3 regions of the Paenibacillus allorhizoplanae genome follow, and region 1 is predicted to be linked to each of the others. Evidence: riboswitches for the same ligand, from Rfam matches in the RefSeq annotation. Region 1 holds a riboswitch; each other region holds the start of a gene.
The links. A riboswitch is a leader RNA that binds a small molecule or an ion and turns the genes downstream of it on or off. The one in region 1 is predicted to bind thiamine pyrophosphate.
Positions count from the first base shown of each region.

Region 1 (5,353 bases):
GTTTTCTAGCATCCAATATGAGCGTGAGGTTCGAAAGGAAACCTATCCTACCGTAAGAGATTTCCTCATTTCGGTAAAAGGAATGGGAGCTAGCTCATCAGAAGCTGTTGCTTTGCCTGGCATCAGTACGCGACGCTTGTTCGCTAATATGTATCAGGAATACGAGGCTAAGTTTGGGATACAGGAAGGTGTCATTGCTAGTTACGATCTTCTTATCATTCAAGCGTCAGCTGAAGGTTAGACAAGGAAAAGGGTTGCCGCAGCAACCCTTTTTTGTTTACGTATATAGGGCGTGGCCCGCTTTTTTAAACTCCTCCGACTTTTCACTCATCCCTTTTTCAATGGCTTGAGCTTCCTCAAGACCTTGTTGTTTGGCGAAGTCTCGGATATCTTGGGAAATTCGCATGGAGCAGAATTTAGGACCGCACATCGAACAAAAATGAGCGACCTTGGCACCTTCTGCAGGAAGTGTCTCATCATGGTACTCTATGGCTCTTTCCGGATCCAAGGATAAGTTGAATTGATCATGCCAACGGAATTCAAAACGTGCCTTGGATAATGCATTATCGCGATCCATGGCGCCTTTGTGCCCTTTGGCTAAATCAGCAGCATGAGCAGCAATTTTATAAGTGATAACCCCTTCACGTACATCGTTTTTATTGGGCAAGCCCAAATGCTCTTTTGGCGTTACATAACAGAGCATGGCAGTGCCAAACCAGCCAATCATCGCTGCTCCAATGGCAGAAGTGATATGGTCATAACCTGGCGCAATATCCGTAGTTAACGGTCCTAAGGTGTAAAATGGAGCTTCGTCACAGATTTCAAGTTGTTTATCCATATTTTCTTTGATTAAATGCATGGGTACGTGACCAGGACCTTCTACCATGACTTGTACGTCATGCTTCCAAGCGATTTTGGTGAGTTCACCTAATGTTTCTAGTTCTGCAAACTGGGCTTCATCATTCGCATCTGCAATGGATCCTGGGCGTAAACCGTCCCCTAATGAGAAGGATACATCATAGGTTTTCATGATTTCACAAATCTCTTCAAAATGAGTATACAGAAAATTTTCCTGATGGTGGGCAAGACACCATGCTGCCATAATGGATCCACCTCGCGAAACAATACCTGTCACTCGTTTGGCCGTAAGTGGAACATAACGCAGCAGAACACCAGCATGAATTGTAAAGTAATCGACACCTTGCTCAGCTTGTTCAATAAGCGTGTCACGGTACACTTCCCACGTCAAATCTTCCGCTTTTCCATTCACTTTCTCTAGTGCTTGATAAATAGGCACGGTACCAATGGGAACCGGGGAATTACGAATAATCCATTCCCGGGTGGTATGAATGTTTTTACCCGTTGAGAGATCCATAATATTATCTGCACCCCAGCGAGTAGCCCATCTCATTTTTTCCACTTCTTCTTCAATGGAAGACGAAACAGCTGAATTCCCAATATTCGCATTGATCTTAACGAGAAAGTTTCGTCCAATTATCATAGGCTCACTTTCAGGGTGATTAATATTTGCAGGGATAATCGCTCTGCCACGAGCGACCTCGTCTTTCACAAATTCCGGAGATACATTTTCGCGAATCGCGATATATTCCATTTCGGACGTGATGATACCTTGCCGTGCATAATGCATCTGGGTTACATTACGACCTGTCTTCGCTCTCATTGGGTGACGATGTAAGCCTGGAAAAACTTCAGTAACGTTCTCTTCCTTGGTATATCCGTTATCTTCCGGTTTTATCGTTCTTCCTTCATAAATTTCAACATCGCCGCGTTCTATAATCCAATTCAAACGATTAGGAGCAATACCTGTACGAATATCGGTTTGGATTTCCTCATCTGTATAAGCACCACTCGTGTCGTATACACGAACAGGGGCGTTTTCCTGCTCTCCGTAAGCCCCAGTAGTAGGACTCAATTTGATTTCACGCATGGGGACCCTGATGTCCTTTCGTGAGCCCTCGACATAAACTTTTTTGCTTCCCGGAAAAGCGGATGTTGATGTTGTGACCTTTTCATTACTAGTTTCCATTGACATTTTCCATGCCTCCTATAGTTGATTATGATCAAGCGGAGGGTTCATGCTGCGAAAAAAAGACCGCATCTATAAATAGAGGCGGTCTCTTAGTATACAAAGAGATCTTGTGTTCCTCCGCTGGCATTATCCAGATCAGGTTTAACGGTCGATAGTTATAACTATCCTCTCAGCCTGGTCTCACCAAGCTCCCGTGATTATGCACTTAGGTATTTAATCTACACTTTAATTCAAAATATTGCAATAGCTCGGCAAAATCTAATTCATACTGGCCATTCATCGACGACATCCCGCTGCTCTCCCCCCGCTAAAAACCAAAAGCCCCCAAATGAGAATTCCATCTCATTCAGAGGCTTCTTCAATTAGCCTACCCGCTATTCGTCTACTGCTTCAACTCAACCTGCACCTGCTCAGGTCGATACACTGCCAACAACTCGCCGACAGAATTCACAGCGAACATCACCGTACGTTCGGCTTCCAGTTCGAACGCATAGCTCAGGCCCGTTGCCGGATCCGTCACTTCGATCTGCGCGTCCACGCTGAACTCCGAGACGAAGATGAACAACGAACCGCTATCAAAGCTGAGCTTCCGCCCATACACGCCCGGCAACTGCCCGCCTTTTACCCACGTTAGTTCCGCATCCACACCAGCTGACTTCATCGCATACGCGTACAGCTTCTCGAGTACATCATCGCGCTCACCAAGCTCCACTGGGAGTGGACACCATATGAGCTGCCCTTTGCCCAGCTCGTAGCTGCGAACGACGCCATGCTGGGAATTCCATTTGCCATCATCGGAAAGTGGCACTTCTTTATTCAACTGAGCGATTCGTGCACCACCGAAGGACACAGGAACCATCTCGCCATCCAACACCATCGCCTCTTCGCGGACAATGTTACCCAGCACTGTTTCACCTACAATATCCGTCAACCGAGCGACAGGTGCCCAGTACTCATTCAAACCAAGCGGCCCTGTAAACAGCAGCGTTCCGCCATTCTCACGTATATGCGTCGTCAACTTCGTAAGCGCGGCATCACTAAAGTTATGCGCACTTGGCACGATAATTAACTTCGGTTGATCCGACGTCAATGCCTCGAGATGATACTCGCTCAACCCGCGGAACGGTACGTTCATCCCATAAGCTAAAGTGCGAGTCAGTTTCGCTGTTGCATCACCGGCTACTTTGCGCGTGGAAAAGTCATTCGAATACGGGAATACAGCCACGACGTCCTCTAATTTGCGGCCCACGAAGAGATCACGAATCTCTCCCATGAATGCCCCGAAATCGTAGGAAACATCCGCCTCTGGCTTCTCTGTCCCATCTGCCCGAAGCGCCCCAATATGCGACTCATTGATGTTGTTCATATAGAAGTTGATATTCCAAATCCACTGAACAGCACCCGCTCCACCTGTCGAGAAGGCATAGGCGTATTTCCGCTCTAGAATATTACGCAGCTCATACTCCGAACGCTTCGCACGCCCATCTGCCGTCTCTACATACATAATACCCGTTTCTTGAATCAAACTCGGCTTCGTCGGCGCCTTGGAGAAAATGCCATCCCACACCAACTGATCCATCAACCACCACGTATGCACCGTCGTATAATCCACAGCTTCTGCATAAAAGAATGGCGATGGCCGCTGCGCGCCCAATCCCTCATCCTGTCCTACAGTCGCCAACTGTGCAGGGTTGATACTACGAATTGTCGCGATCAATTCCTTCGCCCAGCGATTGTGCATGTCCATGGTGAAAAGGGTGTAGTCCAGCCATGGTGAGCCTTTTTTCTCCACCGTTTCCGTTGTGCTCATGTTCACTTCAGAAGGATCCAACAAGCGGACACTAGCGAAGCTCGGGAGCTCCGCAGGAGACATATTCCAACGTTCTTGCAGCTTGCGAATATCCCCATGGCGCTCCTCCAGCCAAGCTACATACGCTTCATGCTCGAACGCATCATGTGCCGACTGCGGCCCCGCAAACGGCTTGCTCGGATTAAACATTGATGGCTCATTGATCAGATCCCAATGCACATTCGTCGTTTCCTTATGTCTGGACACTACCGAAGATATAAACCGCTTCTGTGCCTCCACGCTGCGCGGATCCAAATACGGATTCACGCCCTCCCACAGCTCTGGTGTAAACGAGAAGAAATTGAACGTGACTTCGATCCCATGTCTTTTGGCAGTCAAAATAAAGGCATCAATGCTGCGCAGCACTTCCTCATACGGATGTCCGTCTACGAACATGATTTGACGCCAAGCTGACCACACCCCAGTACGAAGCAGGTTGATGCCCGCTTTAACCATTTGTGCAATATCGCGATCCCACACGGAAACGTTTGGCAAGAACAAAAACTTCCTCGCCACATCGCTCGTCATATACGTCATCCCAACGATCGGAAGCGGACGTCCGTCCTTCCAGAAGTAGTCGCGATCACAGGACATCGGCGTCCCTTCGCGAAGCAACTCGGCATCATATCCCCAGAAGCCTTGGTTAAAAATGCGCGTTTCCCCCGTATTCGCTACTGCTTTACAAACCGCTGTATAATAACCCGCTTCAATATCAACAGGAATATTTACCTTTTTAAAAGAGAGCTCGCGTGACGCATTCATCGTGAATTCCGTCGTCCAGATCGGTGATGTTGCACCGTCTTTAGATACTTGGACATGGAATGTCCATGAGTCATTTTCAGACACAGCCCCTGTACGATTCGCGAGTGTCTGCAATTGAACCGTCAACGCTGCGCGGTCGCCCGGATCATAACAAGCGTAGTTCGGCTTGAACCATATTTCCGTTACACCACGCTTCGTATACCCTGCTAACTCCCCAACTAGTGCGGCTCCACCGTTACCCCAGAAGGTTTCATCCGTGACCACATTGGCGAAAATCCACCGGCCCCCTGCGAATGCCCCCTTCGTATTCTCAAGAAGCACGATCGGCGCTGCCACCTCGCGTCCTTCCTTCGATATCCCCTTCAGAAGAGGCGTGAAATGCGCATCCATCGGACCACTTGAACCAATTTGACCAGGATGATCATCGGTACGTGTCACATGCAGCGCGAATCCAACTGTCGGTTGAATGGCGAACAGATTTTCTTTACCTGCCAGCAACGGCAGCTCAGTATTCACGGCATACTCCGCAATAGGAGCGTCGTCTACGGAAAGAATTTCATGAATTTGAAGCTGCTGATGATACGCTGTCTGCTCGATTTCCAGCTCCCAGCCCTCTGCGCCTTGGTAAGAAGGTACTCGGAAAGGAGCGCTGCCCAGATGTACGAATCCTTTGCCCTTACGCGCATGAGTTA
Region 1 covers NZ_CAKMMW010000043.1:10,376-15,728, reverse strand. Annotated here, with positions in the region: gene bioC (malonyl-ACP O-methyltransferase BioC) at 1-241, shown strand, start outside; gene thiC (phosphomethylpyrimidine synthase ThiC) at 278-2,053, opposite strand; TPP riboswitch at 2,146-2,255, opposite strand; gene L6I86_RS34345 (alpha-amylase family protein) at 2,433-5,353, opposite strand, start outside.

Region 2 (5,353 bases), on a different contig from region 1:
AACTGGAACTCCGGGTTCTGGAACACAAAGCCGACTCGCTCCGCAAGGTGCTCGACTTTGTTGCCCTTCACGCCCGCGATCAGACAGCTTCCGCGGGTTTGGATGAGCCGCATGATCGCGAGGAGGAGCGAGCTTTTGCCTGCACCGTTGGCACCGACAACGGCGATCCAATCACCTGGATAGACGCTAAAGTTATCCACAGAGGTCCTGATCTGCCCGCCGCGAACACCGACGAAATCATGGAAGGCCATAACGGGTACTAGCGGCCCCACATTGATGGACTGCATGTTCCCTTGGCCCTCTCCCTTCACATTCGCCTGCGGATTCTCCTTGGCGTAATCCTCCCACACCTCGGGATACCAGATACCGTATTCCCTCATTTGCTCTTTATAAGCTTCAAACATGGCAAGCGGCGGCCCATCAGCCAACACCTTACCTTCCGGTGTCAGAATGATCAATCGATCGAGCAAATCTAGCATGCCGCTAATTTTGTGCTCGACGATAAGGAGAGTTTTGTCCCCGCTGATTGCTCGAATCGTGTCCCATACCTGCTTCGTGCCCTCATCATCCAACAGCGCCGTGGGCTCATCGAGAAAGAGCACCTCTGGCTCAAGCGCCAGCACACTTGCAATCGCTAGCCGCTGCTTCATCCCTTGGGACAGCGTACTAATTAACGTATGCGCATCAGGCACATGTAACCCGACCAATTCCAAGTAATACAGTATGCGCGCAGGCATATCTTCCCGCGGCACTTCCTGATTTTCCAACACGAACGCGATCTCTTCGTCGATATAAGGCATACAGAATTGTGTATCCGGATCTTGAAACACATACCCCCACCGGCTAGGCCTTCGAATCTCATCTGCTTTGAGCGGAAGCTCAATCATATCCGGGACAATTCCACTCAGTACCTGAAGCAGGGTCGATTTGCCACAGCCGCTAGGTCCCAACAGCAGTACCTTCTCACCCCGCTCGATGGAAAAGGAAACCCCCTGAAAAATCAGGGGGGCGTCATCGCCGGGATATTTTAACCGCAGATTTGTAACGCTCATTCCTTCGCTCATCTCGTTACCCCAATACGTCGTAATCTTTTTCGGAAACAGGACGAATCAGATTCAGTACACCCGTGCGGGATAAGGCACCTGTCAAATAATAGGCGAACACACCCGCAATCAAAGCACTGCCCAGTAATCTTAAACCAATGAATAATAGATAATTCCAGAATGCCAGCTGATCGATATAGCCATAGTACGTATCCACAAAGATGGACATGATGGCGGAAGCGAAGGCAGCAAGTATTGTTACTCCCACATTGGTGCGACGATAGCGGAAAGCCGCGAACACCAGCTCAGCACCAAGCCCTTGCAATAATCCAAAGACGAGCGTCGATACGCCCCAATGGCCGCCATACAAGGCCTCAATCGTTGCAGCCGCGACCTCAGCTAACAGGGCAACACCTGGTTTGCGGATCACAAGAAACGCGAAAGTTGCCGCCATGAACCACATACCATAACTCAGCTGCTCGGCATGTAAGCCTAGCGGCTTCATGAGATCATAAATCGGTCCCCAAATCCGATAAATCACACCAAACACGGCTGAAATGACAATGGTGATCAAAATATCTGTCAGCTTCAACCCTTTTTTGCTTGCTTCCTTTTGCGCCATCTTCTTCTCGACTCCTTTTTCCTAATTCATATTTGTCAATGAGATAGGCGAACACGCCAACCTTGGATACATGGTCTCTTTTGCCCCTTAAGAACAAAAAAAGCCTACCAGAATACCGGCAGGCTTGAACATTTGTGCATAAAAAAAGCACATCAGGTCTCTACGCTGGCATTATCCAGATCAGATTAACGGTCAGTGGCATAGGGCCACTATCTCAGCCTGACTTCATCAAGCACCCGTGTTGCTATTCATTTGGCTTAACTGTAGCGGATTAGCCGCTCTTTGGCAATCCTTTTTTTCCCAAAAAGTCTGCGTTGGACGTTTATTTCTCGATCAGATGCTTCAGATCCTGTGTCAATCCGTTTAATTGACGGATGCTGTCTACGATATTCTGCACCCGATGCTGCTGCACTTCCGCGCTAGCCAGCACTTCTTGAACGGATGCTGCAGACTCCTCGGTAATCGCTGCAACGGAAGTCATCTCTTCCGCTACCCGCTGCGATGAGATCTGCAATTGTTGATTCATGCGTTGCAAGTGCGACGCCTGCTCCATCACTTCCGCTGTATTCGTGTTGATAACCTCGAACAATTGATTCACGCTATCTGTCGATTTCTTACCGGATTCTACGGCAGTAATGCCAATGGCAACCTTCTCTACGGCCGTCACAACTTTGGCCTGAATGGAACCGAGAATTTCCGAAATATCCGTCGATGCGATGTGTGCATTCTGCGCCAACTTCCGAATTTCGTTTGCTACAACGGAGAAGCCTTTCCCGTGCTCACCTGCACGAGCAGCCTCGATCGAAGCATTCAGCGACAATAGATTCGTCTGGTTCGCAATATCTGCGATCGTGGAAACGATATTCCCGATCTTCACGTTTTCTTCATTCACTTCATTCATGATGTCGGAGGTCTCAGTGACGATGACGGTGATATCATTGATTTTGAGCGACAAATCTTCCATCTGGGTCTTGCCTTCGTTCGTCATTCTCGCTGTATCCCGTGATCTGCTGCTCATCGTATTCGATGCCGCAGTGGTCTGCTCCACAGTCTCATTCACATTCTGAATAGCGGATGTAATATCGTTAATGCTGGACGCTTGTGATTCAATACCAATCGTAATCTCCTGAAAAGCAGCAACGACTTCCTCCGTAATTCTACCTGTTACTGCAGCATTCTCTTGCAGATTTCCACTAGATGTACCCAGTACCTCTGTCGTATTACGAATACCTAACAGCACTTCATCCGTTTTGATCTTTGCGATCTCCGATTGCTTCGCACTTCTGGCAACATTCGTTAACATTCTCCTACCAATCTGACTTTGACCGATGAGTGTCATGATCGTAAGCAGATAAAAAGCATTAACCCCAATCGGATCCACATGTGGCGTTAGCGTCGTTATGTAAACATTCATATTAATCAGCCCTAGCACACCATTGAGCACGAGCGGCTTGTAGTCCATGTATAAAGAAATGAGCGCTAAGCTTAAGTACAAAATAAATAAACCAAACAAAGAGGCACTATGTGACATGAAAAAATAAGAAATCGCACTAAGCCCAACCGCAATTACATACTTCGTATACGGAATAGCAATCTTCTTCCAAGTTAAAATCGTGCATACAATGGCAATCGGTACGCCGACCGAAGAAAGGGTTATCATCATAGATGCAGATGTATACGCAGCCGCGACTCCAAGTGCAAGACACGCCCATAAAAGCTTAACCATTAAGCTATTCCTTCTGTTTAATTCGAGCAGTTGATCCGTCATCGTGACTCCCCCTAAATAACTTTCTACATAATCAGACATTTCTTTACAGCATTCAACAAGTAGCGCGCCAAACCCTCTATTTTCCATGCCAAAATCAGGATAACATTAGAAGTTGACTTCCACCCCTTAGAAAAACTACAATTTGTAGTGTCCTCATTATTTTTCAACAAAGGAACTTATTCAGGGTGGATGATTCCACGATGCAGAAAGGGATTGAAATGATGACCATATTGCTCTATATCGGACTAGCTCTATTCATTGCAGCTATCATTGGTTATGTACTCGCAGCAAGAATAAACAAAGACAACACCTCACGGTTGAAAAAGGCTGAAAAGCAAGCCCTGAAAAAGAAACATAAAACATGGCTCCTTCTCTCACATGCCCTGCTCATTATCGCTCTCGGCAGTGTTGGTACTTCACTCATTCAAAGCTCCGCAGGCAAATACAGCCTAGATAAGCTTAATTTCCATGCCAACATTCAGGTCACAACAGATAAGGATTACGGACGCGATCACAAAGATGGCACCCTGATGTATGAGATGAAAATCCCTACTTCAGGTACGCACAGCCCTCATGATTTGAAATTCGGTTTCTATAAGGAGAGACCTGGGTACGAGATGCTTGTCCACAACTTGGAGCACGGCGATATCATCATCCATTACCATCCCGATGCACCGAAGGAGCTGAAAGATCGACTTGACTACTTGACCCACTTCAAGACGGCTGGTGCTGGTGTTCTCGCAGTTCCGAATGTGGATGTTCCTGCTGATCAAGAGGTCGTGGTTACGGCTTGGACGAAAACAATGTCACTCGCCAAATTCGATGAAGCTAGTGTCGGCACATTCATTCACGACTATATCAACAAAGGTCCTGAACAAATTCCTGCTAACATACGACTTGGCGGCGGAACGATGTAATTATTTACGAATTATTTACGAATCGTTTCACGATCTGAAACGAGTTCGGTTGGCACTAAACCTGTCATTCTTCGGAATACGCGATAGAAATAAGAGGGATCATTATAGCCAATAAACTCGGCGATTTCGGTGACGGTCAGGGCGGAATGGCGCAGCATGTAGACGGCGGTTTTGATCCTGGTGACGTGAACGAATTCGCTGATCGTTTGACCCGTGACTTGACGAAAAAGCGAAGCTGCATAATTCGGCGAGCGGGAGATACAGGTGCCTAACTCGTCCTTGGTGACATGCTCACGATAATGATTCTGGATATACCCTTTCATTTGCTCCACGAGAAGTGCGGTTGCCGAGGTTGTGGCAGCCTGATCCCACTCCCGCTGGAGATACACAAACAGCTCTTGCAGGTGCGCGTCACATAGCGCCATGTAATAGGGCTGTTTGTCTTGCCAGCCGCGATAAATCAAACGCAGCCGATCCGCGATAATGTCGAATTTGCCGGTTAGACGTGTCGTGTGGGATGGCTGTTGGAGCAGTGGAAAGATGTCCTGTGCTGCTTGTGCATCAAATTGCAGCACGAATTTCTCATGGATTTTCGTTGGCACACTTCGGTCATAGAAGGGAGTTTCGCTCGGGATAAGCAGCCATTGCCCTTTCTCTAGCACTTGTTTCTTCTCATTGATCCAGTACACACAGCGGCCGTAGATCACGAATATAAGCGTCCAATCCGGATGCTTATTGGGCTGTTCCTCGTTCCATGTACTGCTTTTGTCATAGTGAAAGCCAGTTAGCTGCATAGAATCACCGCCTCTTTTTATCATACTATATTACATATATCATACTATAGTTCATAGAAAATCGCATGGATAAGGCATATAATGAAGCCAACTAATCTCTTACATTCGAAAGGAAGTCCTTCACAATGCGTAAAACGAAAATCATTTGTACGATGGGTCCTGCTTGTGACTCCGTCGCAACTCTAAAAGAATTAATTGGCGCCGGCATG
Region 2 covers NZ_CAKMMW010000007.1:53,008-58,360, reverse strand. Annotated here, with positions in the region: gene L6I86_RS13850 (ABC transporter ATP-binding protein) at 1-1,064, opposite strand, end outside; gene L6I86_RS13845 (ECF transporter S component) at 1,069-1,665, opposite strand; TPP riboswitch at 1,806-1,915, opposite strand; gene L6I86_RS13840 (methyl-accepting chemotaxis protein) at 1,988-3,433, opposite strand; gene L6I86_RS13835 (DUF3105 domain-containing protein) at 3,634-4,350, shown strand; gene L6I86_RS13830 (helix-turn-helix transcriptional regulator) at 4,362-5,144, opposite strand; gene pyk (pyruvate kinase) at 5,270-5,353, shown strand, end outside.
Region 2: linked by a shared signal. The riboswitch ahead of L6I86_RS13845 (ECF transporter S component) and the one ahead of thiC (phosphomethylpyrimidine synthase ThiC) in region 1 are both predicted to bind thiamine pyrophosphate.

Region 3 (5,353 bases), on a different contig from region 1:
GGTTTCGGGCTTTGTGTTCAAAGCGGAGAACGAGCCAACACTATATCTCGCGGGGGATACGATTTGGTGTGACGACGTACAGCAAGCGTTGGAAATGCATCTGCCAGATTGGGCAATCGTCAATGCGGGCGGTGCGCAGTTCGAAGTGGGGGATCCCATCACAATGGATGCGAACGATGTGGTGAGCCTGTGCCAGTACGCGCCATTCACGAAAATCGTTGCCGTGCACATGGATGCGATCAATCATTGTCATGTGACGAGAGCGGAGTTGCGGGACAGATTGGGAGTGGAAGGGTTGTTGGAGCAGGTTGTGATTCCGGAGGATGGGGCTTGGGTGTATTAACTCATAACCCATAACTCAATGCTAAGCCACTCCACGGTTCTCGCTCCCTCCTATATGTGCCATTGGATAAATACAGTAGAATGCGGATTTTGAGATGAAAAATCCAACTATGATTGGATAAATCCAATTTGAATGTCAGATTTTCCTACGAAATCGACCCATTTGGAAGGTTAAGAATGGAATTATCCAATGGAAGTTGAGAATGAACCTCCCAAAACGGTTAAATCACTGGATAAATCCAATGGCTGCTCATTGGAAAATGATTAATGACATAAATAAAAAGCATGCCATCCTCAGATGTGCATGCTTTTGTTACACTTACTTGGGGATCTACTATTATTTGCCAAGTAAAATTTTCGTATACGGAGAATCGATAGGCAGCATGATGACCGGCTCCCCTTTAAATGACACCAAGTAACTATCCAATGTACGGTAGAAATTGTAGAAGGCAGGATCCTGGCCGTAAGCGGAGTTGTAGATTTTAGCCGCTTCTTGCTCGCCTTCAGCCACAATTTTCTTCGCATCCGCTTGAGCTTGCGCGATCAACTCACTTGCCTGTCTGTCGGCTTTGGAGGTGATTTTCTTGGACTCTTCATCGCCCTCGGACAAGTACTTTGCGGCAATAGACTGGCGGTCAGAGATCATCCGTTTATACACGCTTTGCTTGTTGGAATCAGGCAGATCCGTGCGCTTGATGCGCACATCGACGATCTGGATACCATAGTTATCGCGCTCCATTAACTCGGAAACTTCCTTCGTAATCTCATCGTTCAAGTTACCACGTTGCGTGTTTTCACTAATGATATCGCTGTAATTGATCTCCGATAGCTTCCGTCTAACGGTGTTATATACTGCGGCATCAATACGCTCTTCTCCGCCAGTGATCGATTGAATCGTGCGCAAGAATTGCTGAGCATCATCAATCCGCCATACCGTATAGTTATCAACTTCGATCGGCTTCTTATCTTTGGTCAAAATGGAAGTAGGTTTGCTGTCATACACCATCTGATATTTAGGAAGCGTGCGAACCGATTCAATGAATGGGATTTTAAAATGAATGCCAGGTTCTGTTTGGATACGAACAGCTTCTCCGAATTTGAGAACGACGCGGTATTGGCCTTCTTTGACAATAAAGATGGAAATCAAGAAGAAAATGACGAGAACGACACCAAGGATGGATCTCAAAATCCATTTGCTTTGTAAGGTCATTTCGCAGTCCCTCCAGTCGTGCCGGCCGCAGCAGCAGGTGTGCGCAACAGCTCATTAATTGGTAAATATTTGACCGTTTCGCCAGTGCTGTCGCTGATGAAAATTTTGGCGTTTGGCAATATTTTCTCTAACGTCTCGATGATGAGCCTGCTCTCTGTAACTGATTTATTATTGGCATACTCCGCATACAGGGCATTAAACTTCGCCACATCTCCCTGCGCATTCAAAATCCGTGATTTCTTCTGTGCTTCGGCATTCTCAAGCAATGCTTGAGCGTTACCGCGCTCCCTAGGAAGGATATCATTTTCGTATTTCGTCGCCACGTTAATCTTCGTGTTTTTCTCTTCGCGTGCGTTGGTTACATCTTTAAACGCATTCTGCACATCGCCAGCTGGCGGCTCGATATCTTGGAATTTCAAATCGACAATATGAATACCCGTTTGATACTTCGTCTGCATCTCAATCAATCGTTCTTTGACCTTGCCTTGGACCTCGGTTTTTCCTTCGGTAATGGCAAAGTCTAGCGCAGTAGCGCCGATAACGGAACGAATCGCTGCGCTTGTGGAGTTACGTAGGAACAGTTCGGCATTATCAATATTGTACAAGTAGTTACGCATGTCACTGATATTCCATTCCACCACGGCATCAGCGGATAAAATATTTTCATCCCCCGTAATCATCATCGCTTCTTCTTCTACGGGAGTGATTTTGCCACCCACTTCACGGAAGCCGATTTGGATACGTTGTGTCTTTTTGGCAGGTAATACAATCACCTGTTGAATAGGGAAAGGGAGTTTAAAGTGAAGCCCAGCTTCCTTCTCTGTTGTATATTTGCCTAATGTTAAAATAGCCGCCTTCTCATGCTCCTGTACCGTGTAGAAGGTGGACGATCCAAAAATAAGGGCGAGAACAATAACAAGGCCGATAACAATTTTGGTCATCAAGCCTGGCGGGAGGGAAGAGGGTCTTCGTCGATCGGGTTCTGGCAGTACAAATGGTTCCATGGCAAACACCCCTTAATATAAGTTTTACTGATACTCTATACGGGAAGTTTTGGAAATGGTTTCAATAGAGAGACGTAATTCTCAGCGTGCTGAGAATGGCTAGGTCAACTGCAAGTTGAAACGGAAAATTGTTATTTCCAAGAGTTGGCTGTCATGCTATGATGTTTAGTAATTGCATACGAATGAATCCCTAGGGGCGCCGAGAGGCTGAGACAGTGTAGACTGAACCCTTTGAACCTGATCTGGTTTATGCCAGCGGAGGAAAGTGGAACGAGTTTTGGAGCCGATTTTATATCTGTTTATGATGAGGCAGCCTACAACCACTTTCCTGAGGAAAGTGGTTTTTTTGTGTTTACGAGCAAAGTCAGGATGAAGGGCGCTGGTGAAAGAGAAGCGATGTTGCGTGAAAGGAGTCGAGCCTTGCGTGTCACAGAAAGAACTGCATGTTATATCGGGCGGGAAGCATACATGGTCCGAGATCGCAAAGATTGCGGCGCAGATCCACCCATATGTCACAGCGATTCATATTCGCGAGAAAACGAAGTCCTTGGATGAAGTGTTTATCGGTGTTCAGTACTTGTTGGAGCAAGGGATTCCAGCCAAAAGCCTGTACGTCAACGGTCTTCCCTCTATCGCTCTAGCCTTGCAAACAGGGGGGCTTCAACTTCCAGGTACAACGCCGTCTCTTGTTATTCAGGATGAGTTTTGCCGCGGGATACAGCGCATCGGAGTCTCTGTGCACCATGCAGATGAGGCAAAATGGCGTGAAAAAGAAGGGGCCGATTATGTTATGTTCGGTCATATTTTTGCGACAAACTCTAAGCAAGGCGTGCCGCCTAGGGGCTTGGAGCAGTTAAAACAACTAGTTAATCACGTTAATATTCCTGTGATTGCGATAGGCGGGATGACACCTGCGAGGGTAAAGTCCGTTCTGGATACAGGAGCATCTGGCATCGCAGTAATGAGCGGAATATGGGATGCAGCGGATCCCCTTGGAGCCGTTCTGGCCTATCATGATGAGCTTCAATAAATAGAGGTGAGCGAAATGTCAGCATCAAGATCAGATGTCATCATCGTTGGCGGCGGTGTTATCGGTACATCCATCGCGTATTACTTGGCTAAAAGAGGGCAATCCGTCACGCTGTTGGAGCGCAGCCAGCTAGGCACCGAAGCCTCGGCTGCGGCCGCAGGCATGCTCGGTGCGCAGTCCGAGATGGAAGACACGGGCGCCCTGTTCCAGTGGGCGCGCCAAAGCCGTGCCATGTTCCCCGAGCTGAGCGGGGAACTTCGAGAACTCACGGGCATCGACATCGGTCTCGTCCGTGAGGGGCTGCTGAACGTCGCGCTCAGCGACGATCAAGAGCAGGAGCTGCGCGCGCGGGAGAAGCTCCAGCGCGCCGCGGGCGAGAAGGCTCAGTGGCTCAGCGCCGCTGAAGCCACGGCTATAGAGCCCGCGCTGAGCGCAGCGACGCGCGGAGCCCTGTACCTGCCCGAAGATGGGCAGGTTGATGCTCCGCTGTTGGCGGCGGCATTCGCGCAGGCGGCGCAAGTGCTTGGGGCGAAGGTGCAATCGTTCGCCCAGGTGCAAGGGCTGCTGACCGCGCAGGAGCGCGTCATCGGCGTGCTGACGGCCGCCGGTCCGCTCTACAGCGACCACGTGGTCGTCGCCGCAGGCACGTGGAGCGGTCAGCTGCTTGGGAGCATCGGCATCGACTTGCCGATGTATCCCGTGAAGGGCGAGTGCTTCTCCGTTAGGACGCCGAAGCCTACTTTGAAGAAAACCCTGTTCTCGCCAGGGTGCTACATTGTTCCGAAAGCCGGCGGACGGCTGGTGGTCGGCGCGACGGTCGTGCCGAATAGCTATGACCGCAAGGTGTCGCTCTCTGGCTTGGCCGAGCTGATGGATCGCGCGAGGGGCCTGATGCCGCTACTCGGCGATGCCGAGTGGGAGAAAGCTTGGTCGGGGCTGCGCCCGCAGACAGGCGACGGACTGCCCTACATCGGCAAGTTGCCTACGGTGGAGGGCTTGTACACAGCGTGCGGTCATTACCGCAACGGGATCTTGCTGAGCCCGATCACCGGGAGGGTGATGGCGGATTTGATTTTGGGTGGAGACAGCGCAGGCGAACAGGGGAATAGTGAGATAGCCCCTTGGCTGGATGCCTTCAGCCCGGATTTTTCGCCAGAGACCACGCGAGTAAGTCAGCAGGATCAAAGCACATTTTCAGCTACAGGAAAGGAATTGATAAGCATTGAAACTGCACATTAATGGTCAGCAGGTTGACGTACCCGATACGATTCGGACCGTTGTGGAGCTGCTTGCGCATTTCGACCTAAGCGACAAAATGCTCGTGGTTGAGCATAACGCAGCCATTTTACATAAAGAGGACCACGCTGGTGCTGAGCTGGCGGAAGGTCACAAAATTGAGATCGTTCATTTCGTTGGAGGAGGATAAAGACATGTTAAAAATCGGTCCATATGAGTTTCGTTCACGTTTGCTGCTAGGTACGGGGAAGTTTCCTGATTTTCAGATTCAAAAACAAGCGGTTGATATCAGTGAGTCTCAAATTTTGACGTTTGCGGTTCGTCGGATGAATATTTTTGAGGCGAGTCAGCCGAATTTCTTGTCCATGCTGGATACGTCGAATTTCACGTTGCTGCCGAATACGGCCGGTGCCAAAACAGCTGAAGAAGCGGTTCGCATCGCACGTTTAGCAAAAGCTTCAGGCTTGTGCGACATGATCAAAGTTGAGGTTATTGGGGATGAAATGACGCTGCTGCCCGATCCAGTGGAAA
Region 3 covers NZ_CAKMMW010000024.1:9,281-14,633, forward strand. Annotated here, with positions in the region: gene L6I86_RS28195 (MBL fold metallo-hydrolase) at 1-343, shown strand, start outside; gene hflC (protease modulator HflC) at 680-1,552, opposite strand; gene hflK (FtsH protease activity modulator HflK) at 1,549-2,556, opposite strand; TPP riboswitch at 2,739-2,837, shown strand; gene L6I86_RS28210 (thiamine phosphate synthase) at 2,981-3,586, shown strand; gene thiO (glycine oxidase ThiO) at 3,602-4,825, shown strand; gene thiS (sulfur carrier protein ThiS) at 4,809-5,012, shown strand; gene L6I86_RS28225 (thiazole synthase) at 5,017-5,353, shown strand, end outside.
Region 3: linked by a shared signal. The riboswitch ahead of L6I86_RS28210 (thiamine phosphate synthase) and the one ahead of thiC (phosphomethylpyrimidine synthase ThiC) in region 1 are both predicted to bind thiamine pyrophosphate.